One region of the Sphingomonas sp. 2SG genome, then DNA from elsewhere that is predicted to be linked to it. Evidence: predicted binding sites of a transcription regulator. Region 1 holds the regulator's gene; the other holds the start of a gene.

Region 1 (7,637 bases):
GGCCGACCTGATCCATCGTCGCGGCGCGATTGCCCCATGCCTGGTTCTTGGCCGGGATCGGACCGCTGTCGCGGAACTGCTTGGGGATGCGATAGGGCTGTTCGAGCGTCGAGCAGATGACGATCTCGGTATCGCTGCTTTGCGGGCATTTCTGGCCGACGCCGAGCGTGACCGCGCGGACGCGCTGCGGCGGCGTGCCCGACCCTGCCGTATCCGCCACCGGCGCGCTCTGCGCACCGGCAACCGCGGGCAGCGCGATCAAAGCGGCAATCATCAACGGGCGGAACATGGCATGCGTCTCCTTTGCGACCTCAACGTGCAGGCGACGCAGTTTCTCCCGGCGCGCGACACGGAGCGGTTATAAGCGCCCGCAGATTGCTACAGGATTGCCGGGACGCAACAGGCGTTGCACCGGCGCGGGCATCGTTTATGGCGGCGCGATGATCTTGGTCGTCGACAATTACGACAGCTTCACCTGGAACCTCGTCCACTATCTCATGGAGCTGGGCAGCGAGGTCGAGGTGGTGCGCAACGATGCCATTTCGGCGGGCCAGGCGCTGTCGTCGGGCGCCGAGGCGTTCCTGATCTCCCCCGGTCCGTGCACGCCGACCGAAGCGGGGGTCAGCCTCGATCTCGTCGCCGCCGCTGCCGATGCCGGCCGGCCGTTGCTCGGCGTCTGCCTCGGCCATCAGGCGATCGGCCAGCATTTCGGCGGTCGTGTCGAGCGCGGCGGGCTGATGCACGGCAAGACCTCGCCCGTCGCCCACGACGGCACCGGCCTGTTCGAGGACCTGCCCTCCCCGTTCACCGCGACGCGCTACCACAGCCTGATCGTCAACGACGTCCCCGCGCCGCTGATCGTCAACGCACGCGCCGACGACGGCAACGTCATGGGCTTCCGCCACGCGACGCTGCCGATCCACGGCGTCCAGTTCCACCCGGAAAGCATCGCCACCGAACACGGCCATGCGATGCTCGCCAATTTCCTGCGTATCGCCGGCATCGCGGTCAAGGCGCCGGCGTGACGATCCTGACGCTGCTGCCCGATCCGGCGACGCCGCTGTCGCGCGAGAGCGCGGCGCAGGCCTTCGCCGACATCCTCGACGCGCGCGTGTCGGAAGAGGCGATCGCGGCCTTCCTCATCGCTTTGTCCGACCGCGGCGAGACCAGCATCGAAATCGCCGAGGCGGCGCGCGCGCTTCGCGCCCGCCTCATCCCGATCGCCGCCCCCGCCGGCGCGATCGACGTCTGCGGCACCGGTGGCGATGGCCATCACACGCTCAACGTCTCGACCGCGGTGGCGCTGGTCGTCGCCGCCTGCGGCGTGCCCGTCGCCAAGCACGGCAACCGCGCCGCCTCGTCCAAGGCGGGCGCCGCCGACACGCTCGAGGCGATCGGCCTCGACATGGAGGTCGCCGGCGCCACCGCCGAGGGCAGTCTCGCCGATCTCGGCATCGCCTTCCTGTTCGCCGCCAACCATCATCCCGCAATGGCGCGGATCACCCCGATCCGCCGCCGCATCGGCAAGCGCACCATCTTCAACCTGATGGGGCCGCTCGCCAATCCGGCGCATGTCACGCATCAGCTGATCGGCATCGCCCGCCCCGATTACGCCGGCCTCTATGCCGAGGCGCTCGACCAGCTCGGCACCGCCCGCGCCGCGGTGATCTCGGGCGAGGAGGGGCTCGACGAACTCTCCACCGCCGGCCCGAGCATCGCGGTCAACGTCGGCAGTGCGACGCTGCCGCGCACGATCGTGCCAGAGGATGCCGGCCTGCCGCGCCACCCGCTCGCCGCGATCCGCGGCGGCGACCCTGCCTATAACGCCGCCGCACTGCGCCGCCTGCTCGCCGGCGAGGCGGGCGCCTATCGCGACGCGGTGCTGCTCAACGCCGCCGCCGCGCTGGTCGTCGCCGGCCACAGTCCCCATCTCACCGCCGGCGCGCACGCCGCCGCGGCCGCGCTCGACGACGGCCGCGCGGGCGCGCTGCTCGACCGCTGGATCGCCTACCGATGACCATTCTCTCCCGCATCATCGAAACCAAACGCGCCGAGGTCGCCGCACGCAAGGCGACGACCAGCCTCGCCGATCTCGACGCACGCATCGCCGCGGTGACCAAACCGCGCGGCTTCCGCGCCGCGCTCGACGCCAGGCCGGGCCATGCGCTGATCGCCGAGATCAAGAAGGCGAGCCCGTCGAAGGGCCTGATCCGCACCGATTTCGATCCCCCCGCCCACGCCCGCGCCTATCAGGCGGGCGGCGCCGCCTGCCTGTCGGTGCTCACCGACGAGCAATGGTTCCAGGGCTCCGACGACTATCTCGTCGCCGCGCGCGCCGCCTGCGACCTGCCGGTGATCCGCAAGGACTTCATGGTCGATCCGTGGCAGGCGACCGAAAGCCGCTCGATCGGCGCCGACGCGATCCTCATCATCGTCGCCGCGCTCGACGACAACCAGATGGCGGAGATCGAGGCATCGGCGCGCGACTGCGGCATGGACGTGCTGGTCGAGGTGCACGACGCGCACGAACTCGACCGCGCGCTCAAGCTCAAGTCGCGACTGATCGGCGTCAACAACCGCGACCTGCGCGATTTCACCGTCGATTTCGCCCGCACCTACGAACTCGTCGACAAGGCGCCCGAGGGCTGCACCTTCGTCGCGGAGAGCGGGCTCGAAACGCGCGCCGATCTCGACGCGATGGCCGCACATGGCGTGCACTGCTTCCTGATCGGCGAGGCGCTGATGCGCGCCGACGACGTCGAGGCCGCGACCCGCGCGATGATCGGATGAGCGGCCTCACCCATCTCGACGCCGATGGCGCCGCGCATATGGTCGATGTCGGCGACAAGGCGGTGACCAGCCGCCGCGCCGTCGCCACCGGCCATATCGCGGTCGCCGCGGATGCGCTCGCCGCGATCCGCGACGGTGCGGCGAAGAAGGGCGACGTGCTCGCCGTCGCCCGCGTCGCCGGCATCATGGCGGCGAAGAAGACCGCCGAGCTCATCCCGCTCTGCCATCCTCTCCCCCTCACCCGCGTCACGCTCGATCTGGTGCTCGACGACACCGGCATCACCGCCACCGCGCTCGCCGCGACCGACGGCAAGACCGGCGTCGAGATGGAGGCGCTCACCGCCGTCTCGGTCGCGCTGCTGACCGTCTACGACATGGCGAAGGCGATGGACCGCGGCATGACGATCACCGGCATCCGCCTGCTCGAAAAGGCCGGCGGCAAGTCCGGCGACTGGCGCGCCTGACGCCATGGCGCTCTTGCCGATCGCCGAGGCGCAAGCCCGCCTGTTCACCTCGGCGGCCCCGGTCGCCGTCGAAGAGGTGCCGCTCGCTCAGGCGCACGGACGCTGGGCCGCCGCCGACGTCGGCGCCCACCGGACGCAGCCGGCGACCGATCTGTCGGCGATGGACGGCTATGCCATCCGCTTCGCCGACCTCCCCGGTCCCTGGACGTTGATCGGCGAAAGCGCCGCCGGCCGCCCCTTCGCCGGCGCGGTCGGCCCGGGCGAAACGGTTCGGATCTTCACCGGCGCGGCGATGCCCGCGGGCGCCGACACGGTGATGATCCAGGAGGAAGTCGCCGCCGACGGCACGGCAATCCGACTGACCGGCGAAGGTCCGCCGACGCACGGCCGCAACACCCGCCGCCGCGGCCTCGATTTCACCACCGGTGACCGGCTGATCGCGCAGGGCGAGCGGCTGACCGCCGCGCGGATCGCGGTCGCGGCGACCGGCGGGGTGGCGACGATCGCCGTCCACCGCCGCGTGCGGGTCGCGATCTGCGCGACCGGCGACGAACTGGTCGAGCCCGGCAGCGGCGCCTCGCCCGACGTGCTGCCCGAATCGAACCGCGCGATGCTGGCGGCGCTGCTCGCCGACCTGCCGATCGAGTTGATCGATCTCGGCATCCTCCCCGACGATCTCGCCACGTTGCGGGACGCCTTCGCCGGTGTCGAAGCCGATTTGCTCGTCACCACCGGCGGCGCTTCGGTCGGCGACCACGATCTCGTCCGCCCGGCGCTCGAGGCGGCCGGCGGCAGCATCGACTTCTGGCGGATCGCGCTGCGCCCCGGCAAGCCGATGATGGCGGGCCGGCTCGGCGACACGATCCTGCTCGGCCTGCCCGGTAATCCGGTGTCCGCGTTCGTCACCGCGTTGCTGTTCGTCAAACCGCTGGTCGCGCACCTCGCCGGCGCCGCCGACCCGCTACCGCGCACGACGATGACCATCCTCGGCGAGGACCTGCCCGCGAACGGGCCGCGCACCGACTATCTGCGCGCCGAGCTGCGCGACGGTCGCGCCTTTGCCTCGACCATCCAGGACAGTTCGATGCTCCTCACGCTCGCCCGCTCGCACTGCCTGATCGTGCGGCCGGTGGACGCGCCTGCCGCCAGTGCGGGCGACTCGGCAGAAATCCTCGTCATCGCTTGACGGGCGCCATCCTGTTCCCTAGAAGTTCCGCGTCTGTTCCGACGGGGAAGGTCCGCTCATGCTCACGCGCAAGCAACACGAGCTCGTTTGCTTCATCAACGACCGGCTGGAAGAAACCGGCATCTCGCCCTCGTTCGAGGAGATGAAAGAAGCGCTTGACCTGAAATCCAAATCGGGCGTCCACCGCCTGATCAGCGCGCTCGAGGAACGGCATTTCATCCGCCGCCTGCCAAACCGCGCCCGCGCGCTCGAAGTGCTGCGCATGCCGGAACGGTCGGAACGCAAGCCCGCGCCGGCAGCTCCGGCCGCGCCCCCTGCCAAGACCGGCAACGTCCGCCCCGCGGCGACGCCGGCTAACGACGTCATCGAGATCCCGCTGCACGGCCGCATCGCCGCCGGCGTGCCGATCGAGGCGTTCGAGGGAAGCTCGATGCTCGCGGTGCCGGCCGCTTTGCTCGGTTCGGGCGAACATTATGCGTTGGAAGTATCGGGTGATTCGATGGTCGAGGCGGGTATCCTCGACGGCGATTATGCGCTGATCCGCCGGACCGAAGTCGCCCGCGACGGCGAGATCGTCGTCGCGCTGATCGACGACAGCGAGGCTACGCTCAAATACTTCCGTCGCGAGGGCGCGATGGTCCGGCTCGATCCGGCCAACCGCGCCTATGAACCGCAACGCTACGTGCCCTCGCACGTCCGCGTGCAAGGCAAATTGTCGGGCATCCTGCGCCGCTACGATTGAGCCGCCGGCGGGATCGCATATGGGCCTCCATGTAGGCCGAACGCTTTCCACCCTCTCTCGGTCACCCCGGACTTGTTCGAGACCTCTGCGAACGTCATCCCAGTGCTCCTGCGAAAGCAGGAGCCCAGGAGCCCGGAACGCCATACGCCGTTGTTCTGCTTGGCTCTGGACTCCTGCGTCCGCAGGAGCACTGGCGGACTTTCACGGGGCACCCCATCGACGCTTTCTATGGTGCTCGCCCGTCACCGCCGGCATGACCCGCACGGCAGCGAACCACGGATGCGCATCCCCGTCGCGTCGCACCGTCCGCACCTCGCCACCCGCGAAGGTCACCGCGACCCCGCCGGTCCGCCGCAGCATCGGTGCGTCCAGCCGGAGCCAGCGCGGCCGGCACGCCCGCGGCAGATGGCGTTCGCTCACCACCACATCCGCTCGCGCGCAGGCCGTCGCGAGCTCGTCGCGGTTTACCGGATACAGGCTCCGCGTCGCCAGCACCCGCCAGCGCCGCCCGCCCGCATCCACATCGACCGCACAGGCATCGCGCGTGCAGCGCGCCGCCGCCTGCTCCCCCAATAGCATCCCCGCGTCGGCGCCGCCATTTTCGGCGAGCATGTCCCGCGTATAGTCCCCAGCCCGATCACGCAGCAGCGCCAGCCCGCCGCCGACACGCACCGCCATATGCCGCCCGTCGCCCGTCACCAGCAGGTCGGGCGCGGGCGTCAGCCACGTCCAGCCCGCCCCGATAACGAGCGGTACCACGCCGAGCCGCCGCCATCGCGTCCGCCACAGGGCCAACCACAATCCCCCGGCCACGAGAAGCGCGAATGCCGCCGCCGGCATCGACGGCAGCGCAAGCGACGATCCCGGCGCCGCGGCGACGGCATGGGCGAGGATCAGCAACACGCGCAGGGCAAGGTCGGTCGCCCACCAGACCGGCCCGCCGCAGCCCGCGGCGTCGAGCAATAAAGCCAGCGCCTCCAGCGGCATCACCACGAAGGTGGTGAGCGGGATCGCAACGATGTTCGCCGCCGCGCCGTAGAGCCCCGCTTTGTGGAAATGATAGACCGCGATCGGCATCAGCGCCGCCTCGACGACCAGCCCGGTGAGCAGCAGCGACACCAGCGACCGCAGTACGCGAGCCATTCGCCCCTCCTCGCGCGGCGCGAACCACGATTCGATACGCGGATGCTCGTGCAGCGCGACGATCGCCGCGATCGCCGCGAAGGACAGTTGGAAGCTCGCGCCGGTCATCGCCTCCGGCCAGACGAGCAGCACCGTCATCGCGCCCGCGGCGACCAGCCGCAACGTCACCGCCTCGCGCCCGAGCACCAGTGCCCCCAGCACCAGCAGCGATGCGACGCAGGATCGGATCGTCGGCACCTGACTGCCAGTGAGCCAGGTATAGCCGATCGCCGCCAGCGCTCCTGCCGCCGCCGCGACCAGCGGCAACCGGACGCGGATCGCCAGCCACGGCCACAAGGCGAGCAGCCGCATGACCAGCAGCATCGTCGCACCGACGGCTGCGGTGATGTGCAACCCGCTGACCGACAAGAGATGCGCGAGGCCGGCACGGCGCATCGCTTCCGAATCGTCCGGGGTGATCGCACCCTCGTCACCGGTGGCAAGCGCGGCCGCGATCCCGCCGCGGCTGCCGTCCAGCCGGGCGGTGATATGATCGGTCAGCCGCGTCCGCAGGCCACCCCCCGCCGGGGCGGGCCGGATCACCGTCACCGGCGCGAAACCACGCCCGGTCGCGCCGATACCCGCGAACCACGCCACCCGTGCGAAATCATAGGCGCCGGGCACCGCGGCGTCGGGCGGCGGCATCAGTCGCGCCCGCAGCCGGACGACCGCACCCGCCCCCAGGTCCGCCGGTACGTCCGCCGCGGCGAGATTGACCCGCAGCCGCGTCGGCAGGCCCTGGCCGGCGTCGGCGCGGATCGTCAGCCGCATCAGTCCGCGCGCGATCAACGGCTCGGCCCGCTCGACGCTGCCGCGTACCACCGCGACGACCGGGCGTGCGAGCACCGGTTCGGCGACCCGCTCCGCCCGCCACCAGATCAGCGCCAACCCGGCGGCGACGGCCACGGCACCGAGCGCGACGACCCGCGCAGCCCGGTCGCCGCGTGCCAACCCGATGGCGGCGAATGCCACGGCGGCGCACAGCAGCAGCGTCGTCGTCCACGTCCGCGGATCGGGCAGCACGAACCACGCCGCGATCCCGCCACCGAATGCCACCGGCAGCCACAGCACCAACTGATCGCGTTCCGCCTCCAGCCATTCTTCGATACCGACGCGCAACCGTTCCATGGCGCGGGGCATTTGAAGGCGCAGAAGCCGCGTGCTAGGGCCCGCGGCGGCCGCTCCGGCCGTCACGTCTCGAACCTTGGGAGCAAGCGCGGTTGAGCGCCACGAACGATAATCCTGCGACGATCGTCACGCGCTTCGCGCCGTC
Region 2 (7,637 bases), on a different contig from region 1:
ATCGGCACGACCAGCAGCGCCGCGCTCGCCATGCCGAACGCCACCGCCTGTCCCGCGGGCAGATGCGCGGTCCGCTTGCCGAAGACGATGTAGCACGCCCAGCCGGTCGCCGCGCCGAGTGCGAACAGGATGCCGACCGGATCGAGCGCCTGCGTGCCGACGCGCAGCGGCAGCAGCAACGCCAGCCCCGCGACCGCCAGCGCCGCCATCGCGACATGCACCGCCCGCCGCGCGTGAAACAGCGATACCGCCAGCGGCCCGAGAAATTCGATCGCGATCGTCGGGCCGAGCGGCAGCGTGCGCAAAGCCATGTAGAAGCACAGGTTCATCGATCCGAGCGCGACGCCGTAGCGGACGATCCGCGCCGCATCCGCCCGCGCGAGTCCGAATCGCCACGGCCGCACCACCACGAGCAGGACGATCGCCGAAAAGCCGACGCGATACGCACTCGTCCCCTCGGCGCCGACCAGCGGGAACAGCCGCTTGGCGAAGGACGTGCCGACGCAGAAGGTCATGATCGACGTGATGAGCGCCGCATAGGGCAGCAGGCGGTGCCCCGCGCCGGGTGGGTATCGGGTCTCCATAGCGACCTTCTAGCGGCGGTCGGGCGACGGCGGTCGCCCTAATCTGGCATCGCGCGGCGGATCGCGGCATAATCTGACCGATCATGACCGAAACCGTCGCCCTCGATCCCTTCGACCATCGGCTGCTCGACCTCGTCCGGCGCGACAATCTGCTGCCGGCGCGGGCGCTCGCCGACCGCGTCGGGCTATCCGAAAGCGCCGTCCTGCGGCGGCTGCGACGGCTGCGCAGCACCGGGGTGATCGTCGCCGATGTCGCGGTGATCGATCCCGCCCGGCTCACCCCGTCGATCACGATCCACGTCTTGGTCCAGCTCCACCAGAGCAACCTGCGCACCGAAACCGCCTTCGCGCAGCGGATGCAGGCGCGATCCGAGGTGATCGGCGCCTGGAACGTCACCGGCCGCACCGACTTCCTGCTGATCGTCGCGGTGCCGACGATCGCGGCCTACCAGCATTTCGCCGATACGATGCTGGCGGCGGACGACGCCGTGCTGCAGTTCGAGACGTTGGTCACGCTGCGCGAGATCGTCCGCTACGACCCGGCGCGCGGCCGGCCACTGCTCTGACGGGTCAGGCGCCGCGCAGCGACCAGGCCAGCCACAGCCAGCCGCCGATCAGCAGCGCTCCCCCGATCGGCGTGATCGCGCCGAACCAGCGCGGCGCGCCCAGCGCCATCAGATACAGCGTCCCCGCGAAGATCGCGCCGCCGACGACGAACAGCCACGCCGGCCCGCGCGCCTCGACGCGCAACGCGACCAGCGCGGCGATGGCGTGGATCATCTGATACTGACCGCCGGTTTTCAGCCAATCGACCGCCGGACCGTTCGCCCAATGTGCGCCGGATGCCCCAGCCGCCACCGCGATGGCGCCCGACAGCGCCGCCAGTATCGCCACGATCATCGCGGATCATTCCCCCATGGCTGTTGCTCGGCGACCATCGACCGCGCCGCGCGGATATCCCCCGCCTCGATCTGGATGCGCAGCCGTTCCTTGTCGCGCGCACGATAGGCCTCCTCGGCACGATCGATCTCGGCGCCGGCGATGCCGAGGTCGCGCATCGCGACGCGCGCCATCTTCACCGCCGATTCGAGCACCTCGCGCACGACGAACACGCCCGAGGACTTCTTGAGCTTGACCAGCGCGCGCCGGTCGAACGCGCGGACGTAGATGGCGGCATCGGGGAACGCCTCGTGCACTCCCTCCAGCGTATCGGGCTCGATCTGGTCGCCGTCGATGCAGAACAGGATCAGCTCCGCCTCCGCCGCGCCGGCCTGGCGCAGCAGGTCGAGCCGCGTGCCGTCGCCGTAATAGACCTTGGCGCCGAATTCGCCGGCGATGTCGATCATCTCGATATCGCGGTCGATCAGCGTCACCGGGATCTTCTGCGCGAGCAGCATCTGCCCCACCGTCTGGCCGAACCGGCCATAGCCGACGATGATCGCATTGGCGCCGTCGGCCTTGGGCCCGTCGCGCGCCTGGTCCTTGGCGACCGGCTCCTCGCGAAAGCGGCGGGTGGCGCCCATCAGGAACGGCGTCGTCGCCATCGACACGGTGATGATCGCGCCGAACAGGCTCGCCGCCTCGGGCGCGACGAGCAGGCCCTGCTGCGCCTGCGCGAACAGCACGAAGCCGAACTCGCCGCCCTGGCTGAGCAGCACGCCGAGCGCCAGCGCGCTGCGCCACGTCATCCTGAAGGCGAGGCCGATCCCCATGATGACCGCGGTCTTGGTCGCGATCAGCGCCAGCGCCATGCTCGCCACGAACAGCGGCCGTTCGGAAATCGCATGCAGGTCGAGCATCATGCCGACCGCGAGGAAGAACAGGCCGAGCAGGATCGAGCGGAACGGCTCGACATCCGCCTCCAGCTCGTGCCGGTACGGGCTGTCGGCGAGCATCACGCCGGCGATGAACGCGCCCAATGCGGTCGACAGCCCCAGCGCCTCCATCACCGCCGCGCTGGCGATGACGGTGAACAGCGCGGCGAAGACGAACATCTCGCGCTCGCCGAGATTGCCGATCAGCCGGAACAGCGGCCGCAGCACGAACCGGCCGACGAGGATCAGCCCGGCCACCGCGCCCACGGTATAAAGTGCGAGCAGCCAGCCCGGCGGTCCGCCGGCATCGGCGGGGTTGCGGCTCATCGCCGCGACGATCGTGATCAGCGGCACGATCGACAGGTCCTGGAACAGCAGGATCGAGAATGCCCGCTCGCCGAACGGCGTGCGCAACCGCCCCGACGATTGCAGCAGCGGCAGCACCTGCGCGGTCGACGACAGCGCCAAGGGCAGCCCCAGCGCCAGCGCCGCGGTCGGCGAGAAATGCGCGGCGCCCCAGACGACCGCGGTGATCGCCAGCCCGCACACCACCACCTGGATCAGCCCGAGCCCGAAGATCTCCTGCTTCATCCGCCACAGCCGCGTCGGATTGAGTTCCAGCCCGACGATGAACAGCAGCAAGGTGATGCCGAGCTCGGCGACCCCGATCTTCGCCTCGGCATCGCCGACGAGGCCGAGCAGATGCGGCCCGACCACCGCGCCGGCGACGAGGAAGCCCAGCGTCGCACCCAGGCCGAGCCGCCGGAACAGCAATACGAAGCCCAGCCCGAACCCCAGCAGGATCACCCCGTCGCGCAGCATCGACGCGCCGGCCGCCGCCTCATGCATCGGCATGCGCCTCGCGCGCCGCGAAGGCCGCCTCGGCCGCCGCCTCGAACGCCAGCCGGATCGACGGATGCCGCGCGGTATAATCGAGCGCCGGCGCGAACACGTCGAGCCCCGGCCAGTCGGGCATGTCGCCCTCGCGCGCCAGCCAGGCGGTCAGCGCATCGCGTGCCGCCGCCAGCTCTTCCGGCGTCTTGCCGAGGATGTCGCGCGCGAGCAGCGACGCGGACGCCTGCCCCAGCGCGCAGGCGCGCACCAGCAGCCCGACCTCGCTCACTCGCCCGTCGTCGCCGACGCCGACGTCCACCGTCACCCGGCTGCCGCAGATCGGCGAGCGCTTCTCCGCGGTAGCCTGCGCATGGTCGAGCCGCGCATGATGCGGGATCGACGCCGCGAGCCGCAGGATCTCGGCATTGTAGAGGGGCGCATTCATCGTGAACTGCTCGCATTGTCGGAGGCTTCGGACCGGAGGCTCTGGCGCGCGCCGAACACCGGCAGGCCGCGCCGCCGCCGGTCGACGAAATCGGCGATCCCCGCGCTGGTCGCGTTGAGCAGGTTGTAGCAGCGCGACTGCGTCATCCAGTCGGGCCGCTGCGCCGGGCCGCCGCGCGCGGTATCGACCAGCAGCGCCGCGACGAGGAAGCCGAGGCTGGCGATGATCAGCCCCTTGAGCGCGCCGAAGCCGAAGCCGAGTGCGCGGTCGACGGGGCCCAGGATCGACTGGCGGGTACGCTTGCCGATCGCATTGGCGACGAGCTTGCCGCCGACATAGGTGCCGCCGGCGATCACCACGAACGCCGCCACCGCCGCGCCCGACGCGGTGCCGATCGTGCCCGCCAGCTTGGCGGCAAGCGCGACATGGAACAGCTTGAGCATCGCGACGATCGCCACCCAGGCGAACAGCGACAGCACTTCGGTGACGAAGCCACGCTTGAGCCCGAGCAGCGCCGCGCCCAGCACGGCGACGAGTACGATGATGTCGAGAGCGGTCAGCGCCATGCCCAAGGGAATAGGGATGCGCGGGCGGGGGCGCTAGTCCTTGGTGGTCGTGGACCGCCCTTCCCCCTTGCTGTCAGCCCGCCCCCGACTTCGTCATCCCGGCGAAAAGACAAGTTCAGGATCGATCGACATTCAGCGTCCAGCAGAATTCCTCCCCCGCCAGGGCAGGGCTACCGCATATGGCTGCGGTGATGAGGCTCGATCGGTTTCCTTATCAGATTCGTCACCCCGGACCCGTTCCGGGGTCCACCGGGCCGCGAGAGAATGGTTCCGGATCAAGCCTTTCTCCTCGCCGCAGGGTGGACCCCGGAACAAGTCCGGGGTGACGGGGTGGGCTTGGACGACGACAGGCACGCACGAGCGTCCATATGCGATAACCCTGCGCTGGCGGGGGAGGAATTCACCAGGCTCCTCAATGTCGATTGGCTTGAGGACGAAGCGGCAGCCCCTCCGTCACCGCCCCAGCATATGATCCACGAACTCGCCCAGCGTCCGGAACCCCGTCATCCGCAGCGTGCTCTCCTCCTTCGCCACCGCCGCCGGCACCAGCGCGCGCTCGAACCCCAACTTGCCCGCCTCCTTCAGCCGCAGCGCGCCATGCGCCACCGGCCGGATCTCGCCCGACAGCGCGACCTCGCCGAACGCGACCGCGTCGATCGCCACCGGCCGCTCGGACAGCGCCGAGACCAGCGCCGCCGCCACCGCCATGTCCGCCGCCGGGTCCTGCACGCGATAGCCGCCGGCGATGTTCAGATAGACCTCGGCATTGGAGAAGCTCAGCCCGCAGCGCGCCTCGAGCACCGCGAGGATCATCGCCAGCCGCCCGCTGTCCCAGCCGACCACCGCGCGGCGCGGCGTCGCGCCGCTCGCCAGCCGCACCACCAGCGCCTGGATCTCGACCAGCACCGGCCGCGTCCCCTCCAGCGCGGGGAACACCGTCGTCCCCGTCACCCCCTCGTCGCGTTGCGTCAGGAACAGCGCGGAGGGATTTGAGACCTCCGCCAGCCCCTCGCTCTGCATCGCGAACACGCCGATCTCGTCGGTCCCGCCGAAGCGGTTCTTGATCGCGCGCAGGATGCGATATTGGTGGCTGCGCTCGCCCTCGAAGGCGAGCACGGTGTCGACCATATGTTCGAGCACGCGCGGGCCGGCGATCGACCCGTCCTTGGTGACGTGGCCGACCAGCACCAGCGCGGTGCCGCGCTCCTTGGCGAAGCGGATCAGCTCCTGCGACGAGGCGCGCACCTGGCTCACCGTGCCGGGCGCGCCCTCGATCAGGTCGGAATGCATCGTCTGGATCGAATCGATCACCAGCAAGGCCGGCGGCGGCCCCATCGACAGCGTCGTCAGGATATCGCGCGTCGAGGTCGCCGCGGCGAGCTGTACCGGCGCATGGCCGATGCCCAGCCGCCGCGCGCGCAGCCGCACCTGATCGGTCGCCTCCTCGCCCGAGACATAGGCGACGCTCTTGCCGGCGAGCGCCAGCTTGGCGGCGGCCTGCAGCAGCAGCGTCGACTTGCCGATGCCGGGATCGCCGCCGATCAGCGTCGCCGACCCCTCGACGAAGCCGCCGCCGAGTGCGCGATCGAGTTCGGCGATGCCCGTCGCCATCCGCTCGGGCAGGACGATATCGGCGTCGAGCCCGACCAGTTCGAACGATCGCCCGCCGGTGCGCAGGTCGTGCTTGGCCTGGAACGGCGTGACCACCGCGCTCGCCTCTTCGACCAGCGTGTTCCACTCGGAGCAATCGGCACATTGTCCCGCCCAGCGATGCGACACCGATCCGCACGCCTGGCACACATATCGTTTCTGCGGTTTCGCCATGCCGCGCGATATAGGCAAAAGAGAACGGGAAGGGAACAGATTTCGGGTCGGGCCATGCGGACACCGGTGGGAGGAACGAGCCCAAGTCTTCACCCGCCAGGGGAAGGCTATGTTATATGGACGCTCGTGCGGGCCGGTCGTCTTCCATGCTTGTTCCGTCACCCCGGACTTGTTCCGGGGTCCACCCTGCGGCGAGGAGAAAGGCTTGATTCGACACCGTTCCCCTGCGGCTCGGTGGACCCCGGAACCAGTCCGGGGTGACGATTTAGATGAGGAAACCGATCGAACCTCATCACCGCAATCATATGCGATACCCCTCCCCGCAAGGGGGAGGATTTGGGGGCGGTCATGCGGCGCACTCGAGATCACCCCGGAATCGCCAACCCCCGCTGCACCGCCGGCCGCGCCAGCCCGCGTGCGAGCCACGCCGCCACGTTCGCGAACCGCTCGAACCCGACCAGCTCGCCCGCGTCGTAGAAACCGACCAAAGCATTCACCCAGCCGAGATGCGCGATGTCCGCCACCGAATAGTCCGCCCCCAGCAGCCAGTCCCTGCCCGCCAGCGCTGCGTCGAGCACCCCCAGCAACCGCACCACCTCGGCGACGTAGCGATCGCGCGGCCGTTTGTCCTCGAAGTCGCGTCCGGCGAATTTGTGGAAGAAGCCGAGCTGCCCGAACATCGGGCCGACGCCGCCCATCTGGAACATCAGCCACTGGATCGCCTGCCACCGCCCGGCCGGGTCGGCCGGCAGGAACCGTCCGCTCTTCTCCGCCAGATAGAGCAGGATCGCACCGCTTTCGAACAGGCCGAACGGCGCTCCGCCCGGTCCGTCGGGATCGATGATCGCCGGAATCTTGCCATTGGGGTTGAGCGAGACGAACGCCGCCGACTTCTGCTCGTCCTGGCCGAAGTCGATCCGGTGCGCCTCGTACGGCAGCCCCGTCTCCTCCAGCATGATCGACACTTTGACGCCGTTGGGCGTCGGCAGCGAATAGAGCTGGATGCGCTCGGGATGCTGCGCCGGCCAGCGCTGCGTGATCGGAAAGGCGGACAGATCGGTCATCGGCGACACCCTTGGCTGTTGAACCGCCGACATAGTCACGCCGCAATCGCGCCGCTATGGCCGGCGGCAGCATGCAACCCTCCGATCTTCGTGTCGCGCTGTTCAGCGGCAATTACAATTACACGCGCGATGGTGCCAATCAGGCGCTGAACCTGCTCGTCGCCCATCTGCTGGCGCAGGGCGTCACGGTCCGCATCTATTCGCCGACGATCGATCCGCCCGCCTTCCCGCCGACCGGCGACCTCGTCTCGGTGCCGGCGATCCCGATGCCGGGCGGCCGCGCCGAATATCTGCTCGGCCGCTATCTGCCCGCGAAAACCCGCGCCGACCTCGAAGCCTTCGCCCCCAATCTCGTCCACGTCTCCGCGCCCGACCTGCTCAACCATGGCGCGGTGAGCTGGGCGCGGCGCAACGGCATCCCCAGCCTCGCCTCCTTCCACACCCGGTTCGAGACCTATTTCCGTTATTACCGGATCGGCTTCGTCGAACCGTGGATCAAGGCGCTG

The links. Region 1 encodes LexA, which represses DNA repair genes until DNA is damaged. Its sites were predicted from a motif close to GTTCCNCNCTTGTTCT; they were not measured.
Region 2: a site for LexA is predicted at 6,089-6,104, ahead of radA (DNA repair protein RadA). Genes of this name have one in related genera too.

The regions. Positions count from the first base shown of each region.
Region 1 is NZ_SCMZ01000001.1:162,312-169,948, reverse strand. Features, by position in the region: gene FFS23_RS00765 (hypothetical protein) at 1-289, opposite strand, end outside; gene FFS23_RS00760 (anthranilate synthase component II) at 441-1,025, shown strand; gene trpD (anthranilate phosphoribosyltransferase) at 1,022-2,017, shown strand; gene trpC (indole-3-glycerol phosphate synthase TrpC) at 2,014-2,790, shown strand; gene moaC (cyclic pyranopterin monophosphate synthase MoaC) at 2,787-3,254, shown strand; gene FFS23_RS00740 (molybdopterin molybdotransferase MoeA) at 3,259-4,440, shown strand; gene lexA (transcriptional repressor LexA) at 4,499-5,182, shown strand; gene FFS23_RS00730 (ComEC/Rec2 family competence protein) at 5,384-7,492, opposite strand; gene gltX (glutamate--tRNA ligase) at 7,585-7,637, shown strand, end outside.
Region 2 is NZ_SCMZ01000012.1:81,863-89,499, forward strand. Features, by position in the region: gene FFS23_RS07395 (EamA family transporter) at 1-584, opposite strand, end outside; gene FFS23_RS07400 (Lrp/AsnC family transcriptional regulator) at 668-1,150, shown strand; gene FFS23_RS07405 (DUF423 domain-containing protein) at 1,155-1,484, opposite strand; gene FFS23_RS07410 (cation:proton antiporter domain-containing protein) at 1,481-3,247, opposite strand; gene FFS23_RS07415 (iron-sulfur cluster assembly scaffold protein) at 3,240-3,677, opposite strand; gene FFS23_RS07420 (CvpA family protein) at 3,674-4,243, opposite strand; gene radA (DNA repair protein RadA) at 4,697-6,067, opposite strand; gene FFS23_RS07430 (glutathione S-transferase N-terminal domain-containing protein) at 6,433-7,131, opposite strand; gene FFS23_RS07435 (glycosyltransferase family 4 protein) at 7,203-7,637, shown strand, end outside.